Regions from separate parts of the Cellulophaga sp. HaHaR_3_176 genome, predicted to be linked through region 1. Evidence: riboswitches for the same ligand, from Rfam matches in the RefSeq annotation. Region 1 holds a riboswitch; each other region holds the start of a gene.
What was found. A riboswitch is a leader RNA that binds a small molecule or an ion and turns the genes downstream of it on or off. The one in region 1 is predicted to bind S-adenosylmethionine.
Positions count from the first base shown of each region.

Region 2: linked by a shared signal. The riboswitch ahead of H0I23_RS00410 (O-acetylhomoserine aminocarboxypropyltransferase/cysteine synthase family protein) and the one ahead of H0I23_RS05990 (Na+/H+ antiporter NhaC family protein) in region 1 are both predicted to bind S-adenosylmethionine.
Region 3: linked by a shared signal. The riboswitch ahead of H0I23_RS00480 (homocysteine S-methyltransferase family protein) and the one ahead of H0I23_RS05990 (Na+/H+ antiporter NhaC family protein) in region 1 are both predicted to bind S-adenosylmethionine.

Region 1 is NZ_CP058990.1:1,404,534-1,415,493, forward strand. Features, by position in the region: gene H0I23_RS05985 (tetratricopeptide repeat protein) at 230-2,275, shown strand; SAM-I-IV-variant riboswitch at 2,571-2,669, shown strand; gene H0I23_RS05990 (Na+/H+ antiporter NhaC family protein) at 2,717-4,018, shown strand; gene H0I23_RS05995 (sugar phosphate isomerase/epimerase) at 4,153-5,121, shown strand; partial or broken gene H0I23_RS16760 (alginate lyase family protein) at 5,494-6,269, shown strand; gene H0I23_RS06015 (hypothetical protein) at 6,488-6,907, shown strand; gene H0I23_RS06020 (efflux RND transporter permease subunit) at 7,025-10,768, shown strand; gene H0I23_RS06025 (TolC family protein) at 10,784-10,960, shown strand, end outside.
Region 2 is NZ_CP058990.1:85,507-96,466, forward strand. Features, by position in the region: gene H0I23_RS00380 (sodium-translocating pyrophosphatase) at 1-1,780, shown strand, start outside; gene H0I23_RS00385 (App1 family protein) at 1,851-2,852, shown strand; gene H0I23_RS00390 (deoxynucleoside kinase) at 2,894-3,508, opposite strand; gene H0I23_RS00395 (GLPGLI family protein) at 3,773-4,657, shown strand; gene H0I23_RS00400 (outer membrane beta-barrel protein) at 4,664-7,351, shown strand; gene metK (methionine adenosyltransferase) at 7,548-8,804, shown strand; SAM riboswitch class I at 8,959-9,085, shown strand; gene H0I23_RS00410 (O-acetylhomoserine aminocarboxypropyltransferase/cysteine synthase family protein) at 9,222-10,496, shown strand; gene thrA (bifunctional aspartate kinase/homoserine dehydrogenase I) at 10,567-10,960, shown strand, end outside.
Region 3 is NZ_CP058990.1:104,864-115,823, forward strand. Features, by position in the region: gene cysD (sulfate adenylyltransferase subunit CysD) at 1-615, shown strand, start outside; gene H0I23_RS00460 (sulfate adenylyltransferase subunit 1) at 713-1,960, shown strand; gene H0I23_RS00465 (HEPN domain-containing protein) at 2,059-4,152, shown strand; gene cobA (uroporphyrinogen-III C-methyltransferase) at 4,182-4,952, shown strand; gene H0I23_RS00475 (NAD(P)/FAD-dependent oxidoreductase) at 5,029-6,090, shown strand; SAM riboswitch class I at 6,227-6,352, shown strand; gene H0I23_RS00480 (homocysteine S-methyltransferase family protein) at 6,557-7,555, shown strand; gene metH (methionine synthase) at 7,687-10,407, shown strand; gene H0I23_RS00490 (hypothetical protein) at 10,409-10,612, shown strand; gene metF (methylenetetrahydrofolate reductase [NAD(P)H]) at 10,771-10,960, shown strand, end outside.

The DNA.
Region 1 (10,960 bases):
CCTAATTAGGTTCACTTGAATTTTGTTGTTTAGTACGCTTATTAATAATTTTATATAATCACCACTACTCTATTTTGTCTTAAACGCTAAAATGTCTGTAAGACATTTATAGATTGTAATATAAAATCAAAAGTTTAATTAGTAAGAAAATGCACGCAAAATGTGTTTTTTGTAACATAAGTGATATTATAAAAAAATCTGTTCGTAATTTTTCAAAAATTATAACTTAATGGCAAGATTTATTTTCTCGAAAAAATATTTTTATTTCGTTTTTTTATTGGTTTTTATTTGTTGTCCTAAACTTCAAGGACAAGTAGGAAAAAGTACGCTTACTAAAATATCAGAGTTAAAATCTCATTCAGATTTTAACCCTCAGAATAGTAATTATATTGATTTACTTTTGGATTTAGCAGAAACTAATATGCGTGCCAACCCAGACAGCACAGCTATATTATTAAAAGAAAGTTATGATTTAAGTGTTGCATCTGAATACAAAAAAGGAGAAAGTATAGCACTATCAACTTATGGGTATTTTTATGCTGAAAGAGGAGATACAAACAAAGCTGATGAATATAATAAGAAAGCTTTAGATATCGCGAATGCTTATAACCTAGATAATGCAAAAATTACAGCGTTAAATAATATGGGTATTGATTTTCATTTTCAAGGAGATCATGCAAATGCGCTTACAAAATATTTAGAGGCATTAACAGTTGCTGAGAAAGTTAATGACACTCGCATGATGTCTGTGCTTAGTACTAATATCGCTTTTTTATATAGTTATAATGATGATTTTGAAACTGCTTTAATTTTTCATAAAAAATCAAGACAAATTAATATTGATGCTAAAAACGAAGATTTATTAATTGTCTCTACGCTTAGCATTGCACACATATACAGGCAAATAGGAGATTTAGAAGAATCAGAGCGTTTGTTTAATGATGGTATTCCCATTATTAAAAAACAAAACAGAAAAGATTGGTTATCAAGTGCGTATATGGGAAAAGGTAAAATTGGCCTTGAAAGAAAAAACTATCAAGAATCATTAATGTGGTTTATTGAGTCAGAAAAACTATGTGATGAAATTGATTATAGTAATGGGTACACAGGAACATATCAAGGCTTAGCAGAATCTTATTTAGGACTTGAAAATTTAGAATTAGCTGAAACATATGCCTTAAAAGCATTGCAAATTTCTAAACAAATAAGTCTTTCTAAGGCTATAAAAGAATCGAATTTAATTTTATCTAATATATACCACAAAAAAGGTGAAGATAAAAAGGCTTTTTCTTACATGAATGAGTATAGACTACTTTATGAGAAAGAAGCTGACGAAAAATTTAAAAAAGGACTTGGAGTTGCTCTTAGTAAAATGAAATTTGAAAATCAAAAAAAACAACTTATAGATGATCAAAGTAAAGTTATTGCGAAGCAAAAGAGTTATGTATATTTAGCCATAGCTGCTCTTTTGATAGTTTCTTTATTTCTAATTCAAATTTACAGAACAAATAAACTTCAGCTAAAACATACAGAAGAGTTAGAGGAAAAACAAAACATATTATTGCAACATGAGGCAGAACTCAGTGAAGCGAACGAAACTAAAGACAAATTATTTTCAATTATAGCACATGACCTCAAAGGGCCTATCAATTCTTTTTATGCACTTTTAGAACTTTCCTTGACAGGATCAATGACCAAGGAAGATTATAACATTTTACTGCCTAAAGCTTTAAAAAACATACAAGGTATTTCAGTAATGCTGAACAATCTTTTAGAATGGGCTAAAACACAAATGAATGGTATTGTTGTAGAACAGCGACAATTAGAAATAAATAGTGTTTTAGAAAACACAATCAAGGTTTTATCTCCATTAGCAGAAAAAAAGCTGATTAGTATTAATAATCTAGTACCTAATACTAATTGTTTTAGTGATAAAAATCACTTGACAATAATTCTTAGAAACCTTATAAGTAATGCTATTAAATTTACAAATACAAACGGTATTATAACTATTAATGCTTCAATTAAAAATAATTTTCTTGAAATTGCTATTGCCGATAATGGAATTGGTATGTCTCCTGAAAAACTACAAATGCTTTTTAAAAGTGCTCATATGAAATCTTCTTTTGGGACTGATAATGAAAAAGGGACAGGTCTTGGTCTTTTTTTATGTAAAGAAATGGCAGAAGGAAATGGTGGTGAATTATGGGTAACTAGTGAGGAAAATGTTGGTACAACCATATATTTTACGGTACCTATGTCTAACAAAGTATGACACATTTGCATAAAAATTTCTGCACTCATACAGATGTATTTTAGAAAACTTATAGCTTAAGGTAATTCATATTTTAAATCAAAGTACATACTCTACACAACAATAACAGTATAAATAGGCACCATATTTACATCATTAGAAAAATTTGTTACTATGATATTATCTGAAGGAAAATAAACCAAGTCCATAATTATCTATGAATTGAAAAGATTGGTTTAGCGAATAATTATAATTTTAAGAATTAACTTATTTTAAGAATAATTAATCTTTTTATATCTTAATTTTACCGCCTTAAAATTAGTATCAAGAATCTCAAAAAAAAGAGATAGCAACCTGCAATAACGAGCAAGGTGCTAAATAGATAAGCCAATTAATTGGAACAAATGTTAATTCATACTTCTATTTGTTTGCAGCTATTTCTTTTTTAAAGTATAAAGTAGTATGTCAAATAAAAAAGAACGTATTCCTAAATTTTCAGCACTAATCCCCCTATTTGTATTTGTTTTTACGTTTTTAGGCGTTGGTATTTACCAAAATGATTTTTATGCCTTACCTGCTCCTATTGCTGTTATTGTCGGTATTATAGTTGCTTTTATAATGTTCAAGCAAACTATAAAATCAAAAATTAACACATTGCTAAAAGGTTGTGGTGATGATAAAATATTAACCATGTGCCTTATCTACTTATTAGCAGGTGCATTTGCTGCAATTACTAATGAAACAGGTAGTGTAGATGCCATTGTAAATCTTGGTTTAGATTATATTGCGATTCAATATATTTATGTAGGCATTTTTATTATAGCAGGTTTCTTATCCGTTTCTACTGGAACATCTGTAGGTGCAATAGTTGCATTGGCGCCAATAGTGGTTGGTTTTGCTGATAAAAGTAGTGCTGATTTAGCTATTTTATGTGGCGCATTATTAGGTGGTAGTATGTTTGGAGATAACTTATCAGTTATTTCAGACACAACTATAGCCGCAACTCAATCTTTAGGTTGTAAGATGAGTGATAAGTTCAAACAAAATATTAAAATCGCTATACCAGCAGCCTTATTTACGATTGCTATTTTAATTTTTCAAGGTCTAGGCCTTAAATCTTCTGAAACAGAAGTTGTTATATATACATATTCTGTAATTAAAATTATACCTTATTTATTGGTTATCATTCTTTCTATAGTTGGTGTGAATGTATTTGCAACCTTGCTTTTAGGGACTATTTTTGCAGGTTTATTAGGAATTATATATGGTGATTTTACATTGATAGAAGCTACTAAAATATCTTATTTAGGCTTTACAAATATGACTGAAATATTCCTACTATCCTTACTTACAGGAGGTTTAGCTGCATTAGTTGAAAAAAATGGAGGAATTGATTTTATACTGGTTAAAATTAAAAAGTTAATCAAAAACCAAAAAACAGCACAATTAGGTATCGCAAGCTTAGTTGGTACTATTAATATGGCTATTGCAAACAATACTGTATCTATTATAATTGCTGGCCCTATTGCAAAAACTATAAATGATGAATACGAACTAGATAATAAAAAAACAGCTTCTATTTTAGATATTTTTGCCTGTATTATTCAAGGTTTATTACCATATGGTGCGCAAGTATTAATGATTTTAAGTTTCTCTAAAGGTAAAATTGATTATTTCGACTTGGTATCTAATACCTGGTATTTATTATTACTGTTCATTTACACCATCGTATTTATAAGTCTTAAACCTTTAAAAACACGATAAAAAGGTTTGTTTTAGATAAAATTACACACTCAAGTACTACAATTATAGCTAGTTATATTCTAGTAGTTAAGATTAGATAAAATCTATTATCTTCATAGCATATATGAAAACCAGATTTTTAACTAGACTATAAAATGAGTAAAAAACCAACTATTTATTCAAGAAGAAAATTCACCAAACTTTCGGCTGCAGGCTTAGCAAGTATACCATTATTATCTTTTAATAATGCTGCTCAACCAACTGTATCAACATCTCCAATTGACCTAGAGGTGCATCTGTTTTCAAAGCATTTACAGTTTTTAAATTATGAAGATATGTCAGCAGCGGCAGCTGAAATGGGGTTTGATGGTTTAGATTTAACCGTGCGTAAAAAAGGTCATGTACTACCTGAAAATGTGGCAAGTGATTTGCCTAAGGCTGTAAAAGCTATGAAAAAGCATGGTCTTAGTTCAAATATGATGTCTACTAATGTTTGGGATATAAGTAGTGAAGAACATAAAACAGTATTAAAAACAGCAAGTAAATTAGGCTTTACACGTTACCGTACTGATTGGTTAGAGTACCCTGAAGATAGATCTATTGAAGAAAGTCAGAATTTATATGGTGAAGAAGCTAAAAAATTAGCTCTATTTAATGAAGAACTGGGGATTATTGGTGCGTACCAAAACCATGCAGGTATGCATGTGGGTGCTGCTGTTTGGGATATTCCTCCTATTTTAGACGCTGCAAAAAGTCAATTTATAGGGTGCCAATATGATATAAGACATGCTATAGTTGAAGGTGGCAAAAGTTGGGAACTTGGTTTAAGACGTATACATACTCATATAAATTCATTAGTTATAAAAGATTTTAAATGGGGAGTAATTGATGGTAAATGGCAGCCTATTAATGTACCTTTAGGTGAAGGTATGGTCGATTTTAATCACTACTTTTCTTTAATTAAAAAGTATAAAATTAATGTGCCTGTTTCACTTCATGTCGAATATGACTTAGGTGGTGCTGAAAAAGGAAATACAAAAATAACTATAGATAAAGATGAAGTTTTAAGTCGTATAAAGAAAGATTTAGTGTATTTAAAAAACGCTTGGAACAGAGCGTTGTAAAACTTCAGATAAAAACACTTAAGGTGTATTAAATCAGAAAATTGCAAAACTAAATGTTCTTTATAAATGAATAAAAAATAATTTATTAGTTATATTATATTTAGTAAGTGTTACTGCTTTTTCAAATACATTTATACGTTTAAATTCTGTTGAATTAGCTAAAGTAAAAGCAAAAATAATAAATGGTACAGCTTCAAAAGAAACGCGGATTGCCTACTCTAAACTGATACAAGAAGTTAACAAATTACTCATAACTAAAAATCCATCTGTAACAGATAAAACTATATTGCCAACTTCTGGAAATGTGCATGATTATTTAAGCATAAGTAGATATTGGTGGCCAGATTCTAAAAAAAGGATGGATTACCTTGGATACGAAAAGATGGAAAAACAAATCCTGATACGCAAACAGATTCTGTCGATAGAAAAAGGTTAGGTTTTATGGGTCGTGGTGTTTGTAATCTTAATCTTGCATATTATTTTACGAATGATGAAAAATATGCAGAGAGAGCATTGAAACTTGGTTTTTAAATTCGGATACACAAATGAATCCACATTTAGAATATGCACAAAGCGTGCCAGCTAATCCTGACAAAAGACGTTTAAGTATTTTAGATGGTCGATCAATAGTTCGTTATCTGCCAGATGCCGTAGCTTTAATTTCAAACTCTATACATTAGGATTCCAATCACCAAATAAAAACGGATGAATGGTTTTCCATCTATTTAAAATGGCTAACTAAAAGTGATTTAGGAATTCAAGGAAGTTTAAAAGATAATAACCACGGCTCATGGTATAAATTTCAAGTCGCTTCTTTAGCTTTTTATATAGGTGGCATCTTATTGGTGAAAGATATGGTCATATCTGCTCAAAAAAGTTTAGATGATATGCTAGATAGTGAAGGGGGACAAACTCATGAATTAGCTAGATCAAGATCGTTTTTTTATAGTTGTTTTAATTTACAAACATTAGTAAATATTGCTGTTTTAGGAAATAAAGTTGGTGAAAACATGTGGCATTACACATCTGAAAATAATAAGAGTTTAGCCCTTGCTATTGATTATTTAACACCTGTTGTTAATGGCAAAAAATGGAATCATAAAACTTTAAAAAGTATTGATATATCGGAATTAATACCGATAATTTAAAAAGCTCTTAAGAGTGGAGAACATGAAGAATATAAAAATATAATTCAAAAAATTTTAGAAAATAATAATGAGGGAAAAGAAAGTAATAAAATATCAGAGTTTTGGTTGTTAAATATTGGAAATTAACCTTTTAGGGCTATTAATACGTTGTAATACTATTAAAATTAACAAAAAATTGCTACTTAATATTTTTTAAATAAATAACTTCGCGCTTACTTATGAAACAAAATTTCCATAAAATAATGTCGCTTGTAATGGCTCTTGTAGTGGTTTTCTCTACAATGTCATTCACATTAAATTCGCATTACTGCGGAGATACTTTAGTAGAAACTGCATTATTTCATAAAGCAGAAGGTTGTGGTATGGAAATGCAAAAACCTACCATTGAAGATTGCTCTGTTACTGTTATCAAAAAAAACTGTTGTAATGATGAACAACTAGTTATTGATGGTCAAGATAAATTACAACTACAAATAGATCAAATATCATTTCAGCAACAGCTATTTATAGTTTCATTTGTATATACATTTAATACTATTTTTGAAGGTTTAAGTACTACTAGAACATCTTACAAGGCTTACGAGCCACCACTCGTCACAACGCAAATCTTTAAGTTAGACGAGACTTATTTAATCTGATTTTAAAACAATAGACTGTATTATCCAGTGATTTCTATCATTAGGATAATGTACTGTATTCGGTGTTTTCCTATTTGGGATGTCACCTCTTTCTAATTGTTTTAAACATCAAACCTTATGCTAAATAGAAGCATTAAATTTCTAATAGAAAATAAACTTGTAGCCGTATTATTACTTGCCCTTTTTATTGGTTGGGGAACTGTAAATGCACCATTTAATTGGGATACTGGCTTTTTACTAAGCGATCCTGTTGCTGTAGATGCCATTCCTGATATTGGCGAAAACCAACAAATTGTATTCACAAAATGGGATGGTCGATCGCCTCAAGATATTGAGGATCAAATTACCTACCCATTAACCTCTTCCCTATTGGGAATTCCTGGAGTAAAAACCATTCGAAGTTCGTCTATGTTTGGATTCTCTAGTATCTACGTCATTTTTGAAGAAGATGTTGAGTTTTACTGGAGCCGTAGCCGTATTTTAGAAAAGCTAAATTCTTTACCAAGTAACTTATTACCAGAAGGTATAAATCCTGCTTTAGGACCAGACGCTACAGGTTTAGGGCAAATATTTTGGTATACTTTAGAAGGTCGTGACGCAGACGGAAACGTGACTGGCGGTTGGGATTTACAAGAACTAAGAAGTATTCAAGATTACTATGTAAAATACGGCTTATCTTCTGCTAGTGGTGTTGCTGAAGTCGCTTCTATTGGTGGTTATGTTCAAGAATATCAAGTCGATGTTAATCCCGAATTAATGCGCCAATACAATATTGGTTTAAACCAAGTTGTAAAAGCGGTTAAAAATAGTAATCAAGACATTGGCGCCCAAACGTTAGAGATTAATCAAGCGGAATATTTAGTACGTGGTTTAGGCTATGTAAAATCTGTTGAAGATATTGAAAACGCTGTAGTGACTTCTGCCGACTTTACCGCTATTAAAATTAAAGATATTGGTAAGGTTACCTTAGGTCCTGCTGCACGAAGAGGGATTTTAGACAAAGAAGGTGCTGAAGTTGTTGGTGGTGTTGTAGTGGCAAGATATGGCGCCAATCCTATGGAAGTCATTACCAATGTAAAAGCAAAAATTAACGAGCTTAAAGGCGGTTTACCCTCTAAAGTATTAGCAGATGGACGCACCTCTCAATTAACGGTGGTTCCTTTTTACGATCGTACAGAACTGATTGTAGAAACCTTAGACACCCTCAACGAAGCATTGACATTAGAGATATTAATTACCATTTTGGTGATTATAATAATGGTTTTTAATTTAAGAGCTTCTATTCTAATTTCAGGATTATTACCAGTTGCTGTTTTAATGGTTTTTGTTGCCATGAAACTGTTTAACATAGATGCTAATATTGTGGCGCTTTCGGGTATTGCTATTGCTATTGGAACTATGGTTGATGTGGGCGTCATACTCGCCGAAAACATGATTCGACATCTGGACGATGATGCTTTAAGACTTCGTGAAGATGGAACAGAATACACTATTAACGAGGTTATTTACTACGCTACTGCGGAAGTATCTGGTGCTATTTTAACTGCCGTTTTAACTACTATTATCAGTTTTGTACCCGTATTTACTATGATTGGTGCAGAAGGGAAATTGTTTAGACCTTTAGCCTTTACAAAAACGATGGCATTGTCAGCCTCTTTGGTGATCGCCTTGTTTTTAATTCCACCTTTTGCAGCGTATTTATTCAGAAAAACAACATTAAAAAACTCCTTTAGATATTTTTTAAATGGCGTTTTAATACTTGCGGGAATTGCAATTATTATTTACGGCTTTTGGTTAGGATTACTTTTAGTTGCTTTTGGTATCACTGGTTTACTAGGTGTTTTAGAGAGATTAGATAAGAAGAAAATAAATCTAATAAATATTATTATTTCCTCGATTGCAATTGTATTTCTACTTGCCGACTATTGGAGACCATTAGGATTTAACCGCAGTATCATTGTCAATCTTATTTTTGTCGCTATTATTTGCTTCGGAATTTTAGGTGTGTTTTCTGTTTTTAGAAGGTATTATAGTCAGATTCTAAACTGGGCTCTAGCCAATAAAATATTGTTTTTAATAATTCCTGCGACTGTTCTTGTATCTGGATTTTGGATTATGAAAAATACAGGAAAAGAGTTTATGCCTGCCTTAAATGAAGGGTCGTTTTTATTAATGCCAACCTCATTACCTCATGCTGGTGTTGAAGAAAACAAACGTGTACTTCAGCAATTAGACATGGCGGTTGCGACTATTCCAGAAATTGAAACTGTAGTCGGAAAAGCTGGTAGAACAGAGTCGCCTTTAGATCCTGCGCCTTTATCTATGTATGAAAACATGATTCAATATAAATCGGAATACATGCGCAATTCCGAAGGAAAAAGACAGCGTTATAAAGTGAATGCTGATGGGTTGTTTAAGTTGAAAGATGGACGTTTTATTGCAAATCCAAATAGCACCAAAAATGTCACCTTGAGCGCAGTCGAAAGGTCTCAACTTATCGAAGATAATAACGGTGAATATTACAGAAACTGGCGACCAGAAATTAAAAGTCCTGATGATATTTGGAACGAAATAGTACGTGTCACCAAATTACCAGGCGTGACGTCTGCACCAAAATTACAACCTATAGAAACCCGGTTAGTCATGCTACAAACCGGTATGCGTGCGCCCATGGGAATAAAAGTAAAAGGTCAAGATTTAAAACAAATTGAAGACTTTGGCTTAGAATTGGAACGACTACTAAAACAAGCGGAAGGCGTTAAAATAGAAGCCGTTTTTGCAGATAGAATTGTTGGTAAGCCTTACTTGTTAATTGATATAGACAGAGAAAAAATAGCACGCTATGGTATTTCAATAGCAGATGTACAAAGTGTTTTAAAAGTTGCTATTGGTGGTATGGCATTAACACAAACCGTTGAAGGACGAGAACGTTATGCTGTAAGAGTGCGTTACCCAAGAGAGTTACGTGGTAATCCGGAAGATATAAAAGACATTTATATTCCTGTAGAAACGGGTAGTCCTGTTCCTTTAAGTGAATTGGCAACCATTAAATACGAGCAAGGTCCACAAGTCATAAAAAGTGAAGACACCTTTTTAGTAGGCTATGTCTTGTTTGATAAATTGGATGGTTTTGCAGAGGTTGATGTTGTCGAAAATGCACAAGCCTTGTTTCAACAAAAAATAGAATCTGGAGATCTAATTGTTCCAAAAGGTATCAGTTATAAATTTACAGGTACTTATGAAAATCAATTGCGTGCAGAAAAAACATTGTCTGTGGTTGTTCCGTTAGCATTGGCTATCATCTTTTTAATACTTTATTTTCAGTTTAAATCTGTTAGCACATCATTAATGGTGTTTACCGGAATTACGGTTGCGTTTGCTGGTGGTTTTATTATGATTTGGTTATATGGTCAAGATTGGTTTTTCAACTTTAGCTTGTTTGGCGAGAATATGCGAGACCTCTTTAACATGAAAACTATTAATTTAAGTGTCGCCGTTTGGGTTGGTTTTATTGCGCTATTTGGTATTGCTACCGATGATGGTGTCGTTATGGCCACCTACCTAACACAAATTTTTGATCGTGAAAAACCGTCTGACAAAAAAAGTATTAGAGCTGCTGCTTTACATGCTGCCGAAAAACGAATTCGTCCGTGTTTAATGACTACAGTAACCACCATTTTAGCCTTGTTACCCGTTTTAACATCCACAGGTAAAGGAAGTGATATTATGATTCCGATGGCAATTCCAATATTTGGAGGAATGGTTATTGACATTACCTCCTACTTTATTGTTCCGGTTTTATATAGCTGGAGAGAAGAGGTTAAAGTGAAAAGACTTCAGAAAAAAGAAAATATAGCTTAGACTAAAAAACATAAAATGAAATACAATAAAAATCATATCAAACATAAAGTAGTCTTGCTTCTTTGTTCTTTATTCTTTGTTATACAAGGTAATTCTCAAGAACTAGAAACCTACATTACTACTGCTTTGGAAAATAATCCTGAGATTCAGAAATTTGAATTACAGTACGCTATTGCTACAGAAAAAGTGAAT
Region 2 (10,960 bases), 1.3 Mb from region 1:
TTTTTCTTTAGGAGCAGAATCAATAGCACTATTTGCCCGTGTTGGTGGCGGTATTTATACCAAAGCTGCAGATGTAGGTGCAGATTTAGTAGGAAAGGTAGAGGCAGGTATTCCAGAAGATGATCCTCGTAACCCCGCTACAATTGCGGATAATGTTGGTGATAATGTTGGTGATGTTGCAGGTATGGGAGCTGATTTATTTGGGTCTTATGTTGCAACAGTATTAGCCGCAATGGTGCTTGGTAACTATGTGATTAAAGACATGGGAGGATCTATTATTGACGATTTTGGAGGTATTGGCCCTATTTTATTGCCAATGTCTATAGCAGGTGTAGGTATTATTATATCAATTATTGGTACCATGCTCGTAAAAATTAAAAATAACGATGCAAAAGAAGCACAGGTTATGGGTGCTTTAAATATTGGTAATTGGACATCTATAGTTTTAGTTGCGGTATCTTGCTTTGGTTTAGTTACATGGATGTTACCAGAAACTATGAAAATGGAATTTTTTGGAGAAGGATTGCAAGAAATATCATCAATGCGTGTATTTTACGCAACCTTAGTTGGTTTAATAGTAGGGGCAGTTATTTCTTCGGTAACAGAATATTATACAGGTTTAGGTAAAAAACCAATCTTAAAAATTGTACAACAATCGAGTACAGGGGCAGGTACAAATATTATTGCAGGTTTAGCTACAGGTATGATATCTACATTCCCTTCCGTATTATTATTTGCTGCAGCTATTTGGGCTTCTTATGCATTTGCGGGTTTTTACGGCGTGTCGTTAGCGGCATCTGCAATGATGGCCACAACAGCAATGCAATTAGCAATTGATGCTTTTGGACCTATTTCAGATAATGCAGGTGGTATTGCAGAAATGAGTGAACAAGAACCAATTGTTAGAGAACGTACCGATATATTAGATTCTGTAGGAAACACCACAGCCGCTACAGGTAAAGGGTTTGCAATCGCTTCAGCGGCATTAACTTCGTTGGCACTTTTTGCTGCATATGTTACATTTACAGGTATTGATGGAATTAATATTTTTAAAGCACCAGTTTTAGCAATGTTATTTGTTGGTGGTATGGTGCCGGTTGTTTTTTCTGCTTTGGCAATGAATGCTGTGGGTAAAGCTGCAATGGAAATGGTGCAAGAGGTACGTCGTCAGTTTAAAGAGATACCTGGTATTATGGAAGGTACAGGGAAACCAGAGTATGATAAATGTGTAGCTATTTCAACAAAAGCCTCGTTGAGAGAGATGATGCTACCTGGATTATTGACAATTGGTTTTCCTCTTGCAATCGCTTTTATTCCAATGATTTTTGGAATGAATAATTTAGCAATTGCAGAAATGTTAGGTGGTTATATGGCAGGTGTTACCGTTTCTGGTGTGCTTTGGGCAATATTTCAAAATAATGCAGGAGGAGCTTGGGATAATGCTAAAAAATCTTTTGAAGCAGGTGTAGTAATCAACGGCGAAATGACTTTTAAAGGTAGTGAGGCTCATAAAGCAGCAGTAACAGGAGATACTGTTGGTGATCCTTTTAAAGATACTTCAGGGCCATCGATGAATATTTTAATTAAGCTTACGTGTTTAATAGGTTTGGTAATTGCTCCAATTTTAGGTGGGCATATAGAAGAGGGTGTTGCGGCAACCCATAAAGGAGTATATACAGAGGTTGTTGTAAATACTCAATATTTAGCAGAAGCACAGTTGGCTGCATATAAGAAAGAAAGTTTTAGTAGCTTAAAATTAGTTGTTGAAACTGAAGAGTAGATAAAAAATAAAATGAGTTTAAAACTAAAACCTGCTAAATTCTTTTAGCAGGTTTTTATACTTTTATACCATGAGTTTATTTAAGAAAGATCCTTTGCAAATAATCACGTTTGATGCCTATGGAACAAATACGCATTTTTACTTGAGAGGAAGGGCTTTAGAAGATGAGTCTATAAATTTAGATCGCAGAAATATTTTTAGTTTACTTAAAAATATGTGGAAACGTTTAGAGACAGATGAGGTTAAGAATACTGAAATTGAAGTAAGATTGCCTAATGGGGTAATTTTAAAATCTAAAACAGATAAGCATGGTTATTTTAAGGTGAATGAAAAAGTTGAGGATTTATATAAATTAATTAATGATGAGGGTTGGGTGAATTTTGAAGTAGCTTACGCAGATACTTCTATAAAGAGAGTAATTCAACTTAAGAATAGGTTTCCAGGGAAAATATTAATTCCTTCAAATAAGGCAAATTTTGGGGTGATAACCGATATTGATGATACAATACTACAAACAGGTGTTGTATCCATATTAAAATGGAGGGTGCTCGTAAATACCGTGTTTAAAAGTGCTAAAAAACGTTTGCCGTTAAAAGGAGCGCCAAATTTATATAATTTACTACATAGAGGTATATCTGGAGAAAATACAAATCCTATTTTTTATGTAAGCCATAGTCCATGGAATTTATATCGCTACTTGGAGTTGTTTTTAAGGCAAAACGATTTTCCTAAAGGACCAGTTCTGCTGCGTACTTTTCAAACTTTTTTTATAAGAAAAACAGACGGTCATCAACCTCAAAAACAAATAGAAATATTAAATCTATTAAAAACATATCCTAAATTACCGTTTATACTTATAGGTGATAGTGGTGAACATGATGCTGATATTTATAAAGAAATTGCAGAGCTGTACCCTGATAGAATATTAGCAATTTATTTAAGAAGTGTAAATAGTCGTAAGCGTATGTTACGAGTAAAAGGAGTATACGATAATTATAAAACAACACCTGTACTTTTTGTAGAAGACAGTGATCAGGCTATAGAGCACGCAAAAAAAATGAAGTTCATTTAATTTGAACTCCATTTTTATAATATTATTTAATTTTTCGTGATTTAAAACAAGCCATTTATTTCAGCATCAATTCTATTAATAATAGTCCCCAAATCCTCAGGGTTATCTACAAAATCAAGATTGTCGACATCGATAATTAAAAGTTTTCCTTTTTCATAACTTTGGCTCCAAGCTTCGTAACGTTCGTTAAGTCGACTTAGGTAGTCGATAGAAATAGTATTTTCATAATCACGACCACGTTTGTGAATTTGACTTACTAAATTAGGAATTGAACTGCGTAGATATATTAATAAATCTGGTGGTTGAACTAATCTTTCCATCAGCTCAAATAAACTAGAGTAGTTACTAAAATCTCTGTTGGTCATCAAGCCCATCGCATGAAGGTTTGGTGCAAAAATATAAGCATCTTCGTATATGGTACGATCTTGAATGATGTTTTTACCTGTTTCTCTTATTTCTAAAATTTGGCGGTAACGGCTATTTAAAAAATAGATTTGAAGATTAAAACTCCAACGTTCCATTTGGTTATAAAAATCATCTAAATATGGGTTGTCAACAACATCTTCATAATGAGGCTCCCAGTTAAAATGTTTGGAAAGTAGTTTTGTTAAAGTGGTTTTTCCAGCACCTATATTTCCAGCAACAGCAACATGCATAGTGTATTTTATTAATTGATTCTTAAATTCTAAGGAGGACACAATATACAACGAATCTTGGGTTGTAAAAAAAATAGTTGCTCAAATACAAAAATGTTTCATAAAACTTGATTTTACACCCTGTTTAATAGTGTTTTTTTATTTTTGTAAATCATTTTATACTGGTTTGTTTATGAGAAATTCGAGATTGAACTTCTTTTTTGATGTTTTAAATTAAACCAAAAGAGTTTTTTAGAGTCAAACTACAATATATAACCTCTTATTATGAAAAAATGTATTCTTTTAATTTTTGCTTATTTGTTCGTTTTAGGAACTGGGTATTCTCAAGATTTTCAAGGTAAGGCATATTATCAATCTAAAACATCAGTAGGTGATATGAGTTTTGGAAGGCGAGATATGTCTGAAGAACAAAAGAAACGTATGATGGAGCGTATGAAAAAAATGTTTGAAAAAACGTTTATTTTAACTTTTGACAAATCAGCAGCTATTTATATAGAAGAAGAAAGGTTGGATGCGCCAACAAATGATAATGGTAGGGGGCCGAGATTTGGAGGTGTAACTCCAGGTAAATTATATAAAAACATAAAAGATCAAAGTTATACAAATGGGTCAGAAATGTTTGGTAAGTTTTTTTTAATTAAAGATGATTTACAAAAGCTTGATTGGAAGATGGGTTCAGAAACAAAGAAGATAGGAAACTATACTTGTTATAAAGCAACGGCAATGAAGGCTGTTGATTCTACTGATTTTGCAGCATTAAGAAGAAAAAGAGAAAAAGATAGAAAGAAAGAGGAGGGAAATAAGGAAGGGGAAGAAGGAACTAATTTATTATCAGTTGCTGAAGAACCTAAAGAAATGGAAATAACGGCATGGTTTACACCTGAAATCCCTGTAAGTCAAGGCCCCTCTGATTATTGGGGTTTACCAGGTCTAATTTTAGAAGTAAATGCAGGTGATACAGCTATTTTATGTACTAAAATTGTATTGAATGCAGAAGAGAAAGAAGAAATTAAAGCACCAACAAAAGGAAAAGAAGTAAATCAAGCAGAGTATAATAAAATAATGCTTGAAAAAATGGAAGAAATGTCTGAGCGTTTTAGAGGAGGTAATAGAGGTTCAGGTGGTGGCCAAGGTAGATCTCGAAACTAATTTATTATGAAAATATACAAATCATTTTTTCTAATATTATTGTTTTTAAGTATTACTGCGGTAGGTTATACTCAGAATATAACTATAACAGGTGTTGTAAAAGATAGCTTAGGGGTTGCGTTAGAAATGGCAAATGTTGTTGCCGTAAACCAAGAGAGTAAATCGCTTGATGCTTTTGGAATTACAGACCCAAATGGTCGATATAAACTAAATGTCAAAATCAATACAGCGTATAGTTTAAAATTTAGTTACATAGGTTTTCAGCCTAAAGAGCTTTTAATAAATGTTAATGAAACAGACTTACAACGTGATATAATTCTTGCTGAGCAAGCAGAAAACCTCGATGAGGTTGAGGTTGTTTATGAGATGCCTGTTGTTGTAAAAGGAGATACAATTGTATATAATACAGACTCTTTTGTGACAGGAACTGAAAAAAAATTAGAAGATGTATTAAGTAAGCTGCCAGGAGTAGAGATAAATGATGATGGAGAAATTGAAGTAGAAGGAAAGACGGTTACAAAAGTGATGGTTAATGGAAAGGATTTTTTTGATGGAGATTCTAAGCTGGCAGCAAAAAATATTCCAGCAAACGCACTCGATAAAATAGAGGTGCTTCGAAATTATAGTGAAGTATCGCAATTAAAGGGCGTTACTAATAATCAAGATAATGTAGCATTAAACATTAAATTAAAATCAGGAAAAGAGAAGTTTTGGTTTGGAGAAATTACGGCAGGTTTGGGCTTAGATAATCGTTACTTGGCACACCCTAAATTATTTTTCTATAGTCCTAAATACAGTATCAACATACTAACAGATCTTAATAATATTGGCGAATTACCTTTTACTTCTAGAGATTATCGCAATTTTACAGGTGGTTTTAGAAGTAGAACAGGAAATACTGGAACTAATTTTAGTGTTGGTGATGGAGGTTTAGGTTTATCGCAGTTGCAAAATAATCGTGCAAAAGAAATTGAAACACGATTCGGAGCTGTTAATTTTAGTTATGCTCCGACTGAAAGTTTAGATTTAAGTGGTTTTGCAATTTACTCGTATGCTAATACCGATTTACAAACTGTTGCAACGCGTACTTATATCAGTAGTAATCAACAAGAAATAACAACTACAGGAACCGAGCAAACATCTAATTTAGGCTTGTTTAAGCTGAGCGGGGCATACGCACCTAATGCAAATCTGCAAGTAGAATATGATGTGCTTGCTAAATTTTCAGATGAAAATGAAGATGTAGGTATTTTATCAGTTGCAGATGTTACAGATCAAATATTCGAAAATAAAAAGCAAACACCATCTAGTATTAATCAAAACGCAAATGTGTATTATACGGTTGATGAAAAAAATATTTTAGCTTTTGAAGCTCAATATTTAATTCAAAACGAAGACCCATTTTATAATGCAATTAGAGAAATTCAGCCATTTGAAAGTATCCTTCCTTTAGATGAAAATCAATCTAATTTTAATATCAATCAAGATCGAAAAATAAAAACAAATAAATTTGACTTTAAAGCAGATTACTATTTTATCACAGGCGCAAAAAGTAATATTAATTTTACATTAGGTACTACTCAAAGTAGTCAGCAATTCAATTCTAATATATTTCAAATTTTAGATGGTAATTCTGAATTAGATTTTACAAATGATGATTTGGTTAACGATGTGGAATTTAATTTTTCTGATGTTTTCCTAGGTTTTCATTATAAATTAGTGGCAGGTAAATTCACTTTTAACCCAGGTTTTAAGGTTCATAATTATAAGGCGAAAAACACACAGTTAGGAACATCAGTTACTGATGATTTGTTTAATATCGTTCCAGATCTTTTTGTCAATCTTCAATTAAAGCAGTCAGAAAGTATTCGTTTTAATTATAGTGTAAACCGTCAATTTTCAGATATAGATAAATTTGCAAATGCTTATATTTTTAGTAACTATAACTCAATGTATCAAGGTAATCGCGATTTAGAAAGTGCTCTGTTTCATAATGTATCGCTTAATTTTTTCAGTTTTAGTATGTTTAATATGCAAAATATTTTTGCAAATGTTAGCTATAGTAAAAGAGCAGATGCCTTTAAAAATAACAGTTCGGTTGTTGGTATAAATCAAGTAAGTTCTACTATAAATTCAAACTTAGAAGATGAGGTGCTGTCTGGTTCGGCAAATTACCAACGAACATTTGGTAAAATTAAAGCAAGTGCAAGAGGCTCTTTGTCGTACTCTAGCTTAAATAATATTATTAATAATAGCCCTGTAAAATCAGAATCATTAACGCAAAGTTATAGAGGCGGTTTAGCAACTAGCTTCAAAAACGCTCCTAATGTAGAATTTGGATATAACTATAGTGTAAATAATTATGATAACGGAGGTATTGAATCTACTTTTTATACTGAAAGTCCATTTTTAAAGTTTGATGCAGCATTTTTGAAGAACTTCATTTTTTTAGCAGATTTTGATTATTATCATTATAAAGATAGAGCCAATACTGTTGATAATGAGTACGGTAATTTAGATTCAAGTTTATCATACCAAAAGAAAGATAGTAAGTGGGAGTACAGTGTTCAGGTTACAAACTTGTTAAATAATACAGAGCTAAATCAAGATAGTTTTAATGAGTTGTTTTTTAGAACTTCGTCATACGTAATTCAGCCAAGGTATGTAATGCTAAAAGTCAAATATGATTTATAATTTACAAATTGTTGTTAAACATTTTTTTAAATAGAATCATTTCTTATACTTTTGTATCATTAATAATTTGAGGAAGGATTTGACTGATTGCAACCTCGTAAAAAATGCTAAAGCAGTTGTGACTAATTTTTTAATTAGTTGCTATCTTCTTTTTCAGTGTTTTTAGTCAGGTCTTCCTAAAAGATAAAACCATATAATGGCTTATTTATTTACATCAGAATCTGTTAGTGAAGGACACCCAGATAAAGTAGCAGACCAAATTAGTGATGCACTTTTAGATAATTTTTTAGCTTTTGATCCAGAAAGTAAAGTAGCATGCGAAACATTAGTGACTACAGGTCAGGTTGTTTTAGCGGGTGAAGTTAAGAGTGATACCTATTTAGACGTTCAGCAAATTGCTAGAGACGTTATCAATAAAATCGGATATACAAAAGGCGAATATCAATTTAGTGGAGACTCTTGTGGTGTTATTTCTTTAATACATGAGCAATCTAAAGATATTAGCCAAGGTGTAGATCGTGGTTCTAAAGAAGAGCAAGGAGCTGGTGATCAAGGTATGATGTTTGGTTATGCAACCAAAGAAACAGAGAACTACATGCCTTTGGCTTTAGATATTTCACACAAAATATTACAAGCATTAGCTGATTTAAGAAGAGAAAATTCAGAAATAAGTTATTTAAGGCCAGATGCAAAAGCACAAGTAACTATTGAGTATGATGATAACAATGTTCCGCAGCGTATTGATACGATTGTAGTTTCTACACAGCATGATGCTTTTGATGCTAACGATGAAAAAATGTTAGCTAAGATAAAAACAGATATAATTTCAATTTTAATACCGAGAGTTAAAGCACAATTACCAGAAGGTATTCAGGTTTTGTTTGATGATGCTATTACGTACCATATAAACCCAACAGGTAAGTTTGTAATTGGTGGCCCTCATGGCGATACAGGTTTAACTGGTCGTAAGATTATTGTTGATACTTACGGTGGCAAAGGTGCACATGGTGGTGGAGCATTTAGTGGTAAAGATCCAAGTAAAGTAGATAGAAGTGCAGCTTACGCAGCCCGACATGCAGCTAAAAATTTAGTGGCAGCTGGTATAGCAGATGAAATATTAGTACAGGTAAGTTATGCAATTGGCGTAGTAGAACCAACATCTATTTATGTAGATACTTATGGCACTGCAAAAGTAAATTTGAATGATGGTCAGATTGCAAGAAAAGTGGCTGAATTATTTGATATGCGTCCGTTTGCTATAGAAGAACGTTTAAAATTACGTAATCCTATTTATTTAGAAACAGCAGCTTACGGCCATATGGGTAAAGAGCCTATTACAGTAACTAAAACTTTCGAATCTCCTTACAACGGTAAAGTAGAAAAAGAAGTTGAGTTGTTTACATGGGAAAAATTAGATACAATTGAGGCTATAAAATCAGCATTCAACATATAAATTATTCAAAAAAGTTTCCTCTATTTTTTTGCTAAAAATCAGTAGAGGAAATTTTTTAACAATTAGAAGTGAATTTAAAAATATTAGTTAATTATTAGGAATTTTAAAAGTTCCATAGTTAATTTGCAGCTTACAAGTTCAAACACGTATTGAATAGTTATCAAGAAAGGTGGAGGGAATAGACCCTTTGAAACCTTAGCAACCCTTTGTTCTCATTTATGAAACAATGAAGGTGCTAAATTCTACCAAATGTGCTACACGGCATTGGCGGCAGATAACAAATAAATCAATTGCTTTTCTAGAGCATTTGAATATTTCTTCTTAATAACTTTTTGATTTTCACTTAACTCAGACAGTGGTCTGATTAATAAGTTTGACTTTTTATATTATTAATTAATTTAGAAAAACAAAAAAATCATGAGTGATCACAAATTAGCAACAAACGCATTACATGCAGGACATGACACAACACAAACTGCAGGTACAAGAGCAGTTCCAATCTACCAAACATCATCATATGTTTTTAGAGACACGGACCATGCCGCAAAATTATTCTCTTTAGGAGAGTTAGGGTTTATTTACACACGTTTAAATAACCCAACAAACGAAATTTTACAAAATAGATTAGCTGCTGTTGAGGGTGGTGTAGGTGCGGTAGTTTTTGCATCTGGTACTTCAGCAATAGCTACAGGTTTGCTAACGCTTTTAAAAGCAGGAGATCATATTGTTGCTTCAAGTAGTTTGTATGGTGGTACTTTTAATTTATTGAATGTTACTTTACCAAGATTAGGAATTACAACAACCTTTGTTGATGCATCAAACCCCGAAGATTTTGGTAAAGCAGTACAAGATAATACAAGAGCCTTTTTTGTAGAATCTCTTGGAAATCCAAAATTAGATGTGTTAGATTTAAAAGCGATTTCAAAAGAAGCTAAAGCAGCAGAAGTTCCTTTTATTGTTGATAATACAGTAGCATCACCTGTTTTATTAAATCCAATTGAGCATGGAGCAAATTTAGTTATTCATTCACTTACAAAATATATTGGTGGTCAAGGAACTTCACTTGGTGGGGCAATAATTGATGCAGGTACTTTTGATTGGACAAATGGTAAATTCCCTGAGTTTACAGAACCTTCAGCGGGTTACCATGGTTTAGTATATAGCGAAGCGTTGGGTGCTGCAGCATTTACATTTAAATTGATTTTAGAAGGTTTACGTGATTTTGGTGGTGCTTTAAGTCCATTTAATGCATTTCAAATTATTCAAGGTTTAGAAACTCTGCCTGTTCGTATAAAGCAACATAGTGCCAATGCTTTAGAATTAGCGACTTGGTTAGAGAGTAGAGAAGAAGTAGCTTGGGTAAATTATCCAGGTTTAAAAAGTAGTAAATATTACGATTTAGCAAAAGAATACTTGCCAAAAGGTCAAAGTGGTTTAGTTACTTTCGGAATAAAAGGTGGTTTTGAAGCTGCTCAAAAAGTAACAGATGCAGCCAAAATATTCTCATTGCTAGCTAATATTGGCGATACAAAATCTTTAATTATTCACCCAGCAAGTACAACACATCAACAATTAACAGCTGAACAACAAGATGCTGCAGGTGTACCACAAGACTTAGTTCGTTTGTCTGTTGGTTTAGAAGATATTGAAGATTTAAAAGCAGATTTGACTCAGGCTTTTGCATCACTTTAAAATATTTTAGTTTATAACTATTAGTGCCTGCTAATTTTTTTAAAGACTTAGTAGGTTTAAATAAAATACTATGTTACATCATTTAAAAATAAATAACTATACCAATTACGGCGGTGTATCTCAAGACATTCAATTGTCTTACCAAGTATTTGGGCCAGAGTTGCACACAGCACCAATAGTGTTGGTAAATCATGCACTTACAGGAAGTTCGGATGTTGCTGGTGAAAACGGTTGGTGGTCTGCATTAATTGGAGATGGAAAATGTATAGATACTCAAAAGTATACGATTCTATCATTTAATGTACCTGGTAATGGACATGACGGGTTTATTTTGGAAGATTATAAAGATTTTGTAGCTCAAGATATAGCGAAGATTTTTTTATTAGGACTTGAAAAACTTAAAATAGAAAAGCTTTTTGCATTAATTGGTGGCTCAATGGGTGGTGGTATAGCTTGGGAAATGG
Region 3 (10,960 bases), 1.3 Mb from region 1:
GGTAAAGTTAAGGAAGAGTCTGGAAGATATTCTAGTAGAAATTCTTTGCAAACTACAACGTTATTAGATGCTATTGAAGAGTTTAAATTTGATGCTTGTATCGGTGGTGCACGTAGAGATGAAGAAAAGGCAAGAGCAAAAGAACGTATTTTTTCTGTTCGTGACGATTTTGGTCAGTGGGATGAAAAAAGCCAGCGCCCTGAGTTGTTCGATATGTTAAATGGACAAATAGAATTAGGTCAAAATGTTCGTTGTTTCCCTATTTCTAACTGGACGGAATTAGATGTTTGGTCTTACATTCAAAAAGAAGAAATTGAAATTCCTTCTATATACTTTGCACACAAGCGTAAAACTTTCGTAAGAGACGGAATGATATGGTCTGCTGAAGATGGTATTGTTTTTCGTGATGAAGATGAAGTTGTTCAAGAGCGTTTAGTACGTTTTCGTACTGTAGGCGATATGTCTTGTACAGCAGCAGTGCTTTCTGATGCAGTTAGTATTGATAAAGTGGTAAGTGAAATTAGAGATTCGAGTATTTCTGAGCGTGGAGCGCGTATTGATGATAAGCGCTCTGAAGCAGCGATGGAAAAAAGAAAACAACAAGGATACTTTTAGTAGTTGATTTTTAAATACATATCAACCTAAATAAAAATATAGATTGCTATTATTTTGGTGAAAATCAAAAAAGCAGCAAACAACAACAAAATACAAAATGGAAGTACTAAAAATAGCAACAGCAGGTAGTGTAGATGATGGTAAGAGTACCTTAATTGGTAGAATACTGTATGATACAAAATCTTTAACTAGCGATAAGTTAGAAGCTATCGAAAAAACAAGTAAGCAAAAAGGATATGATTATTTAGATTTTTCTTTGGCTACAGATGGTTTAGTGGCTGAGCGTGAGCAAGGTATTACAATTGATGTTGCGCATATTTACTTTTCAACGGCAAAGAAAAGTTATATAATAGCAGATACTCCTGGTCATGTTGAGTATACACGTAACATGGTTACAGGTGCTTCAACATCGCAAGCAGCAATCATATTAATTGATGCTCGTAAAGGTGTAATCGAACAAACAAATCGTCACTTTTTTATCAATAACTTACTTCGTGTAAAAGATGTTATTGTAGCTATTAATAAAATGGATTTGGTTGATTTTTCTGAAGAAAGATACAACGAAATTAAGGCAGACTTCTCTGAATTAATGGCGAAAAGAGATTATCAAGATCAGAATATTACATTTATTCCTGTTAGTGCTTTAAAAGGTGATAACGTTGTAAATAAGTCCGAAAAAACACCTTGGTACTCAGGTCAAACTTTACTAGAACATTTAGAGAATTTAGATAGTAAAGATATTTTCAATGCAGGTACTCCTAGGTTCCCAGTTCAGTATGTAATTCGTCCAAAAACAGACGATTTTCATGATTTCAGAGGTTTTGCAGGTAAGGTATACGGTGGTGAGTTAAGTGTTGGCGATGAGGTTGTTGCTTTACCATCACAAACAAAATCTAAAATAAAAGAAATTTACGCTTACGATAAGAAATATCAAACTGCTTCAAGACGCTCTTCCGTAACCATCACTTTAGAAGACGAAATTAACGTGAGTAGAGGTGATATGATTGTTAGAGCTGATGATCTTCCAAAAATTGATAAGCAGTTTACTGCAAATATATCTTGGATGGATTCTGAAAAATTAGAAGCAGGTAACAAGTATGTTGTACAACATGGTGTTAATAAAGTTTTAGCTAAAGTAGCATCTATCAACCATAAAATTAATCCTGATTATTCAGGTATTGATAAAGATGTAACATCTTTAGGAATGAATGATATTGCTGAGGTAACATTTAAATTAAATAAGCCAATTTTCTTCGATGCTTTCAAAAAGCACCGTACTAATGGGTCTTTTATCTTAATTGATACTAAAACAAATAGTACTGTAGGAGCTGGTTTTATACAGTAACTAGAAAACGAATTAGAGCGAAATAAAAATGTGGTAAGTAGAAAATAGAGGAATTTAAAAACCACTATTGAATGTGAACTACTAAATACTAGAAAAGAATGCAAAGTTTTAGAACAGAAATAGAGAACCCGATTGTAGAAAAGGATATTATCGATTTAGCAAATAAAATTGATATGTTCCACAACGGTAAGATAGACGAAGAAAAGTTTCGTAGTCTACGTTTAGCTCGTGGAGTTTACGGTCAGCGTCAAGAAGGCGTGCAAATGATTCGTATAAAGTTGCCTTACGGTAAAGTTTCTTCTGAGCAATTAAGAACAATTTCTAATGTTTCTGAAGAGTATTCTAAAGGTCGTTTGCATATAACTACGCGCCAAGATATTCAAATTCACTATGTTGATTTGGATAGAACGCCAGAATTATGGGCAGAGCTTGAAAAGTCAGACATTACACTTCGTGAGGCCTGTGGTAATACGGTTCGTAACGTAACAGCTAGTGAAACTGCGGGTATCGATGTTGATGAGCCTTTTGATGTTTCACCCTATGCACATGCGTTATTTGAGTATTTTTTAAGAAACCCAATAAGTCAAGAGTTGGGAAGAAAATTTAAAGTTTCTTTCTCTTCTAGTGATGCAGATACAGGACTTTCGTACATGCATGATTTAGGCTTTATAGCTAAAATTGAAAATGGAGAAAGAGGATTTAAAGTAATGCTAGGTGGTGGTTTAGGTTCACAACCACGTCATGCAGAGTTGTTGTATGATTTTTTAGCAACTGATAAAATAATTCCACTAATGGAAGGTGTTGTTCGTGTTTTTGATAGATACGGAGAGCGTAAAAGTAGAGCAAAAGCACGTTTAAAATTCTTAATGAAAGATTTAGGATTAGATGGTTTTAAAGCTTTATTAGAAGAAGAGCAGACTGCTGTTCCGATGAAATCTTTTCCAATTGATGCAGATTCATATCCAAAGCCGCAAATTGCACAAGTAGATGTGCCTAATGTGGTAATTGAAGATCAGAAAGAATTTGATGCTTGGAAAACAACAAACATTATCCCTCAAAAGCAAGAAGGATATGTAGCTATCGGTATAAAAGTTCTTTTAGGAGATTTTTATTTGAAAGAAGCTCGTGCTTTGGCTGATTTAGTGGAGAAGTATGCAGCTGATGAAATTAGACTTAGTTTACGTCAAAACATCGTAGTACCTTATGTAAAAGAAGAATTAGTTCCTTTTTTCTATACAGAATTAAAGAAATTAGGTTTTACAGAAATTGGTTACGATAAGGCTATAGATATTACAGCTTGCCCAGGTACTGATACTTGTAATTTAGGTATTGCAAGTAGTACAGGTATTGCTGAAGAGCTAGAAAGAATAATGAAAATAGAATATCCTGACTATATTAATAATCCAGACGTGGTTATAAAAATTAGTGGGTGTATGAATGCTTGTGGGCAGCACAATATGGCAAACATTGGTTTTCAAGGAATGTCTGTTCGTACAAAAAATAAATTAGTAGCACCAGCGCTTCAAGTATTGTTAGGTGGTGGTAATATGGGTAATGGAGAAGGTAGATTTGCAGATAAAGTAGTTAAAATACCAAGTAAAAGAGGGCCAGAGGCCTTGCGTTTAATTTTAAACGATTATGATGCTAACGGTAACGGACTGTCATTCCCGGATTACTATGCTGAAAAAGAGCAAATGTATTTTTATGATTTCTTGAAAGATTTAACTAATGTAGATAATTTAACTGCAGATGATTTTATCGATTGGGGTAATTCAGAAGAATATATAAAAGCAATTGGTGTAGGTGAGTGTGCAGGTGTAGTAATCGATTTGATTGCAACACTTTTATTTGAAAGTGAAGAGAAAATACAAACAGCAGAAACTACTCTTCAAGAAGGTAAGTGGGCAGCGAGTATTTATCATTCGTATTCATCAATGGTAAATACAGCGAAAGCGATACTTACTGCTGAGAATGAAAAAACAAATACGCATGCAGGCATTATCAAAGATTTTGATGAGAAGTTTATCGCAAATAATAGAATAGCATTGGGTAGAGGTTTTGAAGAATTTATTCTTCAAATCAACAAAAATGAGCCAACTGAAGAATTTGCTACAAACTATTTGAATGATACAAAAAACTTTTTGCAAAAAGTACAAGAGTTTAGAACGGCAGAATTAGCAAAGGCTAACTAATAATGAGTAACAATACAAAACATATAAATATGAGTAATAGCAAAGGTTTGCTTACTGTAATTGGTGCGGGTCCTGGTGATCCAGATTTAATTACATTAAAAGCAATCAAAGCATTACAAACTGCTGATGTTGTTTTGTATGATGCATTAGTAAATCCAGAATTATTACAATATGCAGAGCAAGCAGAACTTATTTTTGTTGGGAAACGGAAAGGGTGCTATGCATATCAGCAAGAACAAATAAATGAGCTAATTGTGCAACGTGGTCAATCGCAACACGTAGTTCGTTTAAAAGGTGGAGATCCTTTTATCTTTGGTCGTGGTGCAGAAGAAATGGAATTTGCGGCAAAACATGGTTTAAATGTAGCTATGGTTCCAGGTATTTCATCATCAGTAGCTGTTCCTGCATCTCAAAATATACCAGTAACTAAAAGAGGTGCTGCTGAAAGTTTTTGGGTAATTACAGGTACTACGAAAGAGCATAAACTTTCTTCGGATGTTGCTTTAGCGGCAAAATCAAACGCTACGGTCGTTATTTTAATGGGTATGTCAAAACTATCTGCAATTGTAGCTTTGTTTGAAAAAGAAGGAAAATCAGAAACCCCTATTGCTATTATTCAAAATGGTACAAGAGAAGACGAAAAGATAGGAATAGCAACTATTTCGACTATTAAAAAAGAAGTAGAAAAACAACAATTAACAAACCCAGCAATTATAATAATTGGAGAGGTTGTTAAGCATAGAGAAGCACTTAGCAGTGCAATAAATACGTATAAACAAGTAGATGAGGTAAATGGTTAATTTATTTTACTGTTGTAAGTTTACAGTAATAATTTAAGCATTATTTCAAACAAGAATTTTTTGAATTAGTAAAGAGATGATAAAAACAGATATCTTAATTATTGGAGCAGGACCAACAGGTTTGTTTACCGTTTTTGAAGCAGGATTATTAAAATTAAAATGTCATTTGATTGATGCATTACCACAAACTGGTGGTCAGTGTTCTGAAATATATCCAAAGAAACCTATTTACGATATTCCAGCTTTTCCAGAAATTTTAGCAGGTACATTGGTAGATAATTTAATGGAACAAATCAAACCCTTTGAGGCTGGTTATACATTGGGTGAGCGTGCTGAAACGTTAGATAAGCAAGAAGATGGTACTTTTATTGTTACGACAAATAAAGGCACACAACATCATGCGCCAGTAGTTGTTATTGCTGGTGGTTTGGGTTCTTTTGAGCCAAGAAAACCATTAATTCCTAATATTGTTGATTTTGAAGATAAAGGAGTTAATTACTTTATTAAAGATCCAGAAGTATATCGCGATAAAAAAGTAGTGATTGCAGGTGGTGGAGATTCTGCTTTGGACTGGGCTATTTTCTTAGCAGATGTTGCCTCAGAAGTTTCTTTAGTACACCGTAGAAATGAATTTAGAGGTGCATTAGATTCTGTAGAGAAAGCATCAGAATTAGCAAAGCTTGGTAAAATTAAATTATTTACTGAAGCAGAGGTTATTGGTGTTGCAGGAGATGGTAAGATTGAATCTGTGGTAATCAAGCATAACGATAAGGAAAAAGAAGATACTATTTTAGAAGTAAATAACTTTATTCCTTTATTTGGTCTTTCTCCAAAACTAGGTCCAATTGGCGATTGGGGATTAGATATTCATAAAAATGCAATAAAAGTAAACAACGCTAAAGATTATCAAACAAACATACCAGGTGTTTTCGCTATTGGCGATGTAAACACGTATGAGGGTAAATTAAAATTAATCCTTTCAGGTTTTCATGAGGCTGCTGTCATGTGTCAGTATGCATATCAAATTGTTAACCCAGGTAAACGTTATGTAATGAAATATACTACCGTAGGTGGTGTCGAAGGATTTGACGGAACTAAAAAAGAAGCTAAAAAAGAAGTGGTGCAAAGTATCTCTTAAGTTTTAAACTTATTTATATTTTAAAAGCCTTCATTCCTTATCGTTTGAAGGCTTTTATTGTATAGTTTATTTGGTTTTAATTGTGCTGTGGTGTTTCTTTGCAGTCAGTACTAACAGTTCATTGCAACATTGAAAATAGTTATCAAGAAAGGTGGAGGGATTAGACCCGATGAAGCCTTGGCAACCCTTTTAAAAGTAGATTACTTAAAAAGAAGGTGCTAAGTTCTATTCAAAACCATACTTGTTTTGAAATAGATAACAAAAGCGAAACATTTCGTCTTAGTTTTTACTTTACTTGATATTTTAATATTAGAGCGTTTCATTTGCAATAAAAGCGAATGTCTAGGCTATTCGATACTCCTTAATTTGTATTATCAAGCAAATTATAAGTGTAGCTATTATTTTAAATATAGCAAAGTCGAAAAAGTATAACGCAAAGCATTTTTTTGAACATGAAGGCATTATAATGAAAAACATAAAAGACATACTTAAAGAACGAATCTTGGTACTAGACGGAGCTATGGGAACAATGCTTCAACGTCATAAATTTACCGAAGAAGATTTCAGGGGAGAACGTTTTAAAGACTGGGAACACCCTTTGCAAGGTAATAATGATTTACTTTCATTAACACAGCCAGAAGCAATAGCAGATGTTCATCGTCAATATTTTGCAGCAGGAGCAGATATTGTAGAAACAAATACCTTTTCAAGTACAACAATAGCCATGGCAGATTACTTCATGGAAGATTTAGTGTATGAGCTAAATTACGAATCAGCAAAGATTGCAAAGCAAGTAGCTGATGAGTTTACGGCAAAAGAGCCACATAAGCCTCGTTTTGTAGTAGGTAGTATTGGGCCAACAAACAAAACGGCAAGCATGTCTCCAGATGTAAATGACCCTGGGTATAGAGCTGTTTCTTTTGATGAATTGAGAATAGCGTACAAACAGCAAGTTGAAGCTTTGATTGATGGTGGTTCTGATTTACTAATGGTAGAAACCATTTTTGATACGTTAAATGCAAAAGCAGCATTATTTGCTATTGAAGAGGTAAAAGATGAGCGTGGTATTGATATTCCAATCATGGTGAGTGGTACTATTACAGATGCATCAGGTAGAACTTTATCAGGGCAAACAGCAGAGGCTTTTTTGATTTCCATATCGCATATTCCAATTTTATCTGTAGGTTTTAACTGTGCTTTAGGGGCAAGTCAGCTTGTACCTCATTTAGAGGTTTTGTCTGCTAAAACAGGTTTTGCGATATCTGCACACCCAAATGCAGGTTTGCCTAATGCTTTTGGAGAATATGATGAAACACCAGCGGAAATGGCTGCGCAAATAAAAGAATACGTAGAAAAGAACTTAGTAAATATAGTAGGTGGTTGTTGTGGTACCACGCCAGAACATATTTCTGCTATTGCTGATGTTGTGAAAAATATAAAACCTAGAATCGTTGCTGGTCAATAATTAATTATTGTGTCTTTAGCGCTGGATTGACTATATATAGAAGAAGATAATTTTAAAATAATAATGAATCAGATTCTTAGCTGCAAATAGCTACTAAACAGATTTATAAAATAGTACAAAGGGTTGTAATTATGATAGAAGAGAGCAAACAACCATCAACTAACAACCGACAACCAAAGCGGTATCTGAAACTTTCAGGCCTAGAGCCTTTAGTGCTTTCGGAAAATACAAACTTTGTAAATGTTGGTGAGCGTACAAACGTAGCAGGTTCAAAAAAATTCCTTCGATTAATAAAAGAAGAGAAATTTGAAGAAGCTCTGAGCGTTGCTCGTGATCAAGTAGATGGTGGTGCGCAGATCATTGATATTAATATGGATGATGGACTTATCGATGGTAAAGAAGCCATGGTTAAGTTTTTGAATTTGGTGATTGCAGAACCAGATATTTCTAGAGTACCTATCATGATCGATAGTTCTAAATGGGATATTATTGAAGCTGGTTTGCAAGTAGTGCAAGGTAAATGTGTGGTGAACTCGATTAGCCTAAAAGAGGGAGAAGAGCAGTTTAAACATCATGCAAAATTAATTAAGCGCTACGGTGCTGCAGTTATTGTTATGGCTTTCGATGAAACGGGCCAAGCAGATAATTATGACCGTAGATTAGAAATTTCAAAACGCTCTTATGATATTCTGGTAAATGAAGTAAACTTTGCACCAGAAGATATCATTTTCGATTTAAATATATTTCCTGTAGCGACAGGGATGGATGAGCATAAACTGAATGCTATTGATTTTATTGAAGCAACCAGGTGGGTGCGAGAAAATCTGCCACATTGTAGTGTAAGTGGTGGGGTGAGTAATGTATCTTTTAGTTTTAGAGGTAACGACCCTGTTCGTGAAGCCATGCACTCTGTGTTTTTATACCACGCCATTCAGGCAGGGATGAATATGGGAATTGTAAACCCTAGTTTATTGGGGGTTTATGATGATATTCCTAAAGATTTATTAGAACGTGTAGAAGATGTTATTCTTAATAAAAGAGATGATGCTACAGAACGACTTTTAGATTTTGCAGAAACAGTAGTAGGTACGGCTAAAGAAAGTAAAGTAGATTTATCTTGGAGAGAAGAGCCTTTACAAAATAGAATCACTCGTGCCTTAGTGAAAGGTATTGATCAATACATTCTTGAAGATATTGAAGAAGCGCGTGTAGCAGCGCATAAACCTATTGAAGTTATTGAAGGTAACCTGATGACGGGGATGAATGTTGTTGGGGATTTATTTGGTAGCGGAAAAATGTTTTTACCACAAGTGGTAAAATCTGCCCGAGTAATGAAAAAAGCAGTAGCTTATTTGTTGCCATATATAGAAGAAGAAAAACTATTGAATCCGCAAGAAGGAGACGATAAAGGAGCGGGGAAAATATTAATGGCTACTGTAAAAGGTGATGTTCATGATATTGGAAAAAATATTGTGAGTGTTGTACTCGCATGTAATAATTATGAGATTGTAGATCTTGGAGTAATGGTTCCGCCAGAAAAAATTATTAATGCAGCTATAGAACATGATGTAGATATTATTGGTTTAAGCGGATTGATAACACCGTCATTAGATGAGATGGTGTTTTTAGCAAAAGAGATGGAACGCCAGAACTTTAAAGTGCCCTTGTTAATTGGTGGGGCTACGACAAGTAAAGCACATACTGCTGTAAAAATAGATACTCAATACAGCCAAGCGGTGGTACATGTAAATGATGCCTCTAGAGCAGTAACGGTGGTAGGAGATTTATTAAAGAAAGAAACGGCAAGTAATTATAAGCAAGATATTAAACTTGATTATGAGTCTTTTAGAGATAAGTTTTTAAGCAGAACAAAAAAGAAAGAATATAAAACCATTGCAGAAGCTCGCGAAAATAAGTTTCAAATAGCGTGGGAAGAATCTAAAATAGTAAAACCAAACCAGTTAGGGATTCAGGTTTTTGAAGAAGTTGAGCTAGAGAAATTAGAGGAATTTATTGATTGGTCTCCATTTTTTAGAGGATGGGAATTGCATGGTAAATTTCCTGATATTTTAACGGATGATGTGGTAGGGGAGCAAGCCGTAGAGCTTTTTGCTGATGCTCAGAAGATGTTGAAAAAGATATTCTCAGAGAAAAGATTGACGGCAAAAGGTATTTTTGGCTTATTCCCAGCGAATGCCATTAGTGATGATGATATTGAGCTAGATGCAGCAGGTAAAAAATATACTTTTAGAACCCTTCGTCAGCAATTAAAAAGGCGTGAAGGTGTTGCAGATTATGCTTTAGCAGATTTTATAGCACCTAAATCATCTGGGAAACAAGATTATATAGGATGTTTTTGTGTAAGTACTGGTTTTGGTGCCGATGAAATGGCAGATGCTTATAAAGATAATCTAGATGATTATAATTCTATTTTGGTAAAAGCACTAGCCGATCGTTTGGCAGAGGCTTATGCGGAATACTTGCATAAAGAGGTGCGAATAAAGCACTGGGGATATTCGGCAGACGAAACTTTAAGTAATGAAGATTTGATTAATGAAACGTACAAAGGTATTCGCCCTGCGCCAGGCTACCCTGCTTGCCCTGATCATTTAGAAAAATTAACCATTTGGGAGTTATTAGGTGTGGAGGATAAAATAGGAGTGACCTTAACGGAGAGTTTGGCAATGTGGCCAGCATCAAGCGTTAGTGGGTATTATTTTGCAAATCCAGAGGCACGCTATTTTGGCCTTGGAAAAATAAAAGAAGATCAAGTTGAAGATTTTGCAAATAGAAAAGATATTCCTTTAGAAGAAGCCACACGCTGGTTGGCAACGAATATAGCTGACGATTAGTATGAAAAACTTTATAGAACTTAGCTTAGGTAGTTTTATGATTACTCATGGTTATGATGAAAATAATAAAGAAATAGAAGAGCATTGTACTGTTCAGGGTTTTGCAAAAAAGCTGGTAGCGGTAAATAGAATAAAATCATTAAGTGAAAAATATATATTGACAGATTATGTAGGTGGGCGATGGATTTATTGGGAATATGAATAAAAGTATACTACGGTAAAAGAAAAATTGTTAAGCTTGTGATAAGCTGCGTTAAGGATAGAAGTGGCATCCTTTTTTTGCTTGAAAAAGCAATAAAAGATATAGCGGATAGCCTGTTAAAACGCCTAAAATAAAAGTAAGATTGTAATTAGAATACGGAAATGAAAGTAACAGACCACATAAGAAATGCAAACGGAAAAACCTTGTTTTCGTTTGAAATTGTACCACCAGTAAAAGGTAATAAAATTCAAGATTTATATGACAATATAGATCCTTTAATGGAGTTTAATCCACCTTTTATTGATGTAACAACTTCTAGAGAAGAATATGTTTATGTAGATAAAGAAGGTT